DNA from 2 places in the Bradyrhizobium sp. AUGA SZCCT0182 genome. Region 2 is predicted to be linked to the other one. Evidence: predicted binding sites of a transcription regulator. Region 2 holds the regulator's gene; the other holds the start of a gene.

Region 1 (2,397 bases), on a different contig from region 2:
GGCGTCGTCGGATTTGTCGGCATCGTGGTGCCGCATCTGTTGCGGCTGGTGATCGGCCCGGCGCACCGGCTGCTGCTGCCGGCCTCGGTATTATCAGGTGCGATCCTGCTGGTCGGCGCCGATACGCTGGCTCGCACCATCGTTGCGCCTGCGGAAATGCCGATCGGCATCCTGACCGCGGCGGTCGGCGCGCCGTTCTTCCTCGCCATGCTGCTGCGCCAGCGCGGGCTGGTCGGGCTATGAACCCGATCCTCGAAGCGCGCTCGGTCTCGCTGCGGATCGGCGACGCGACCCTGGTCGACGCCATCGACCTTCGCGTCGCTGCCGGCGAGATGGTCGCGATCGTCGGGCCCAACGGCGCGGGTAAATCAACGCTGTTGCGGATGCTGTCCGGCGACCTCCGCCCGACCCGCGGCCATGTCAAACTCAAGGGGCGCGACATTGACGCCTACAGACCGCGCCAATTGGCTCAGCATCGCGCCATGCTGTCGCAGCATGTCACCGTCACCTTCCCGTTCACGGTCGAAGAGATCGTCGCCATGGGGGCCGGCGACAACAGCCGCGCCGCCGCGCAAAGGCTGGTCGGGACGGCGCTGCACGAGGTCGGGCTGGAGCGCTTCAGCCACCGGCAATTGCCGACTTTGTCCGGCGGCGAACAACAGCGCGCGCATTTTGCCCGCGTGCTGGTGCAACTCGCCTGCGGCGAGGCGCAGCACGGGCCGGGATTGCTGCTCCTGGATGAGCCGACCTCGAGCCTCGACATGCGCCACCAGATCGACCTGGTGGAAACCGCCAAGCTGCGCGCGCGGGGCGGCACCGCCGTGATCGCGGTGCTGCACGACCTCAACCTGGCGATGCGTTTCGCCGACCGGATCGTGCTCTTGCACCGCGGCAGGCTGGCGATCGACGGCGGCCGCACCGACGCCATCACGGCCGAAACCATCCGCCGCATCTTCGAGGTGGATGTCACGGTCGAATATACCGACCATGGCGTACCGTTCCTGCTGCCGCAAACCATGCGACCGGTCGCGACCCGGTAGCCGCCCAAGGATCCTCGTGCGCGCGGGCGGCGTAAGGCCGCACGATTATCCAACGGCATCACCGGCGTTTCACAAAACTGTCAGATGGCTGTTGCAAGGTCCTCCGAGAACACGGCATCGCTTCTCACAGGAGATCTTACCATGCGCATGTCACTGCTCTGTTCCGCCGCCTCTGTCTTTCTGGCTACAGGTGCCGCGTTTGCGCAAGGCGAAGGCGAGTTTCCCGCCACGCTGAAGGGCCACGCCGTCCTCCCCGCGCAATCCTTTGTCGAGGCCCCCGCCGACGCGCCTGATGATCTCAAGACATCAGGCAAATACACCACCGGTCGCCGCGTGGATGCCGTCGGCAGCGTGATGGGAAAATCCTATGAGCGCCCGACCGGCGTCTCGCTGCCCTTCAAGGGCCAGCCGCTGCAGGGCCATTCCGGCATCAAGGTGATGGCAGACGGCTCGTTCTGGGTGCTCACCGACAACGGCATGGGCTCGCGCTATAACTCCGCCGACTCGATGCTGTATCTCAATCGACACAAGATCGACTGGACGACCGGCAAGATCGACCGCCAGGAAACCGTCTTCCTGCATGACCCCGAAAAGAAGGTGCCGTTCCGCATCGTCCACGAAGCCACCGCCAAGCGCTACCTCACCGGCGCCGACTTCGACACCGAAGGTTTCCAGATCATCGGCGACACCTTCTGGATCGGCGATGAATTCGGTCCCTACATCCTGAAAGCCGACAAGACCGGCAAAGTGCTCGCCGTGTTCGACACCACCGCCGACGGCAAGCCGGTGCGTTCGCCCGATCACTGGTCGGTGCAGTCGCCGGGCGCGCCCGGAGCCAGCTACACCACTGTCAACCTGCGCCGCTCCAAGGGCTATGAAGGCTTTGGCGGATCGAAGGACGGCAAGTTCCTCTACGGCCTGCTGGAAGGCCCGCTATGGGATGCCGAGAAAAAGGATGTTGAAAAGGTCGACGGCAAGGAAGCCGCGCGAATCCTCGAATTCGACGTCGCGGCGGAAAAATTCACCGGGCGCTACTGGCACTATGTGTTCGAGGCCAACGGCCACGCGATCGGCGATTTCAACATGATCGACGCCTCCTCCGGCCTGATCATCGAGCGCGACAATGGCGAAGGCACCGCGGACAAGGCCTGCCCGCAAGGCACCCGCGGTGAAAACTGCTTCCCGGACCTGGCCAAATTCAAGCGCGTCTACAAGGTCGAGCTTAACGACGCCAACGCCGGCAAGCCGGTGCGCAAGATCGCCTATATCGACCTGATGAAAATCCGCGATCCCGACAAGAAGGCAAGGAAGCCGCTCAATGACGGCGTGCTGACGTTCCCGTTCTTCACCATCGAGA
Region 2 (2,397 bases):
ATTACAATGCATAAATACCGGAACATGTGGACGCACGGACGCGTACTCTTGCGCCAGAGTCCCGCCATATTGTAGCGTCTGGGCTGTCGGGTACGACATCTCGTGCGGAAGTACTGACCCCTAGAGTCCATTTTGTAAGGCGTAAACGTTCGGGCGGCTTTTTTGCGCCCGGCGAGGGCTAAGGGATTCTGCCCGCTGGGATTTTTGAGAATTGGCATCGCCAGCGCTGCCCCCGGTTTGGCCGGCTCTGTGCGAAGGGAAGAATGCGATGACGGTATTGACCTGGTCCGACGAGCGCGTCGAGCAGCTTAAAAAGCTCTGGGAGGGCGGACTTTCCGCCAGCCAGATCGCCGCGGAACTCGGAAATGTGACGCGAAATGCAGTGATCGGCAAAGTGCACCGGCTGGGTCTCTCCGGCCGTGCCAAGAGCCCCTCCTCGGCCGCGCCGCGTCAGCGCAAGGCGCGCCCCGCCCAGCAGATGATGCGGGTGGCGCGCCCGGTGTCGCGCGGCAACACCGCGCTGGCCCACGCCTTCGAGGTGGAGATGGAGCCGGATCCGGTCGCCTACGACAATGTGGTGCCGATGAGCCAGCGGCTGACGCTGCTCGAATTGAACGAGGCCACCTGCCACTGGCCGATCGGCGACCCCTCCAGCTCGGAATTCTTTTTCTGCGGCGGCAAGGCGCTCAGCAGCCTGCCCTATTGCGCGCATCACTCGCGCATCGCCTATCAGCCGGCCTCCGATCGCCGCCGCCCGGCGCCGAAGCCGACCAGGTAAGGGCTGCGCATCAGCTACGCGGAAAATATCCGCTGTCGTCCCTGCGAACGCAGGGACCCATAACCACAGGCGATCGTGGTTAGGCTTGGCTGGAGCTCCAGCTCGCTTCAAAAATCGATACTTGTGGTTATGGGTCCCGGCCTTCGCCGGGACGACGATGGAGTATTGGCTACTCCACCTTCGCGAACCGATCATCCAGCGCGTAGCCGGCGCCGCGCACGGTGCGGATCGGGTCCTGTTCGCGGCCGGGGTTGAGCAGTTTGCGCAGGCGGCCGATATGGACGTCGACGGTACGCTCGTCGATGTAGATGTCGCGGCCCCAGACGCTGTCGAGCAGTTGCTCGCGGCTGAATACGCGGCCGGGATGTTCCAGGAAAAACTCCAGCAGGCGATATTCGGTGGGGCCGAGATCGATCGGACGGCCCGAGCGCGCGACGCGGCGCTTCTCGCGGTCGAGTTCGATATCGCCATAGGTCAGCACGGTGGCCAGCCGCTCCGGGCTCGCCCGCCGCAACAGGCCCTTCACCCGCGCCAGCAGCTCCGGCACCGAAAAGGGTTTTACGATGTAGTCGTCGGCGCCGGTCGCCAGCCCCCGCACCCGTTCGCTTTCCTCGCCGCGCGCGGTCAGCATGATGATCGGCAGCGCCTTGGTCTCCGGCCGCGCCCTTAAGCGGCGGCACAGTTCGATGCCGGACAGGCCCGGCAGCATCCAGTCCAGCACGATCAGGTCGGGCACCCGCTCCTTCAACCGTGTATCGGCGTCGTCACCGCGGGCGACGGTTTCGACCTCATAGCCTTCGGCATCGAGGTTGTAGCGCAGAAGCGTGGTGAGCGCTTCCTCGTCTTCAACCACCAGAATGCGTGCGTTCATCTATGTAAGCCTCTTGTGTTTTGACGCGCTGTCGATACGCGAAAAACGTCTCTCGTTCCGCTGTCAGTTCAGTAACTAGTTTCCCGGCACAGTCGTGGCAAAATTCGTCATGTCGCCCTTCGGGCGCTTGTCGAGGATCTGCTGGCCTTCGATCATGTAGAACACGGTCTCGGCGATGTTGGTGGCATGGTCGCCGATCCGCTCGATGTTCTTGGCGCAGAACATCAGATGGATACAGAACGAGATGTTGCGCGGATCTTCCATCATGTAGGTCAGGAGTTCGCGGAACAGCGAGGTGCAGATGGCGTCGACTTCCTCGTCGCCCTTCCAGACCGCCATCGCCGCCGGCAGGTCGTGCGACGCGTAGGCGTCAAGCACGGACTTGACCTGCGACTGCACCAGATCGGTCATGTGTTCGAGACCGCGGATCAGTTTCAGCGGCTGGAAATCGTTCTCCAGCGCCGCGACGCGCTTGCCCATGTTCTTGGCGAGGTCGCCGATCCGTTCCAGATCGGTGGCCACCCGCATGGCGCCGACGATCTCGCGCAGGTCGATGGCCATCGGCTGGCGGCGGGCAATCGTCAGCACCGCGCGTTCCTCGATCAGGTGCTGCAGGCGGTCGATCTCGGCGTCGGAGGCGACGACGCGTTTTCCCAGCGCAACGTCGCGCCGGATCAAGGCATCGACGGATTCGGTGATCATGCGTTCGGCAAGGCCGCCCATTTCGGCGACCAGGCGGGTCAATTCC

What was found. The regulator PhoB, encoded in region 2, activates phosphate uptake and scavenging genes when phosphate is short. The targets are predictions, from matches to a motif close to TGTCATNNANCTGTCAT.
Region 1: JQ611_RS34940 (esterase-like activity of phytase family protein) is a predicted target of PhoB. The motif match lies at 1,108-1,124, and genes of this name have one in related genera.

What each region holds. Positions count from the first base shown of each region.
Region 1 covers NZ_JAFCLY010000050.1:26,647-29,043, reverse strand. The annotation lists gene JQ611_RS34950 (iron ABC transporter permease) at 1-243, shown strand, start outside; gene JQ611_RS34945 (heme ABC transporter ATP-binding protein) at 240-1,040, shown strand; gene JQ611_RS34940 (esterase-like activity of phytase family protein) at 1,182-2,397, shown strand, end outside.
Region 2 covers NZ_JAFCLY010000001.1:485,097-487,493, reverse strand. The annotation lists gene JQ611_RS02280 (GcrA family cell cycle regulator) at 269-778, shown strand; gene phoB (phosphate regulon transcriptional regulator PhoB) at 948-1,649, opposite strand; gene phoU (phosphate signaling complex protein PhoU) at 1,725-2,397, opposite strand, start outside.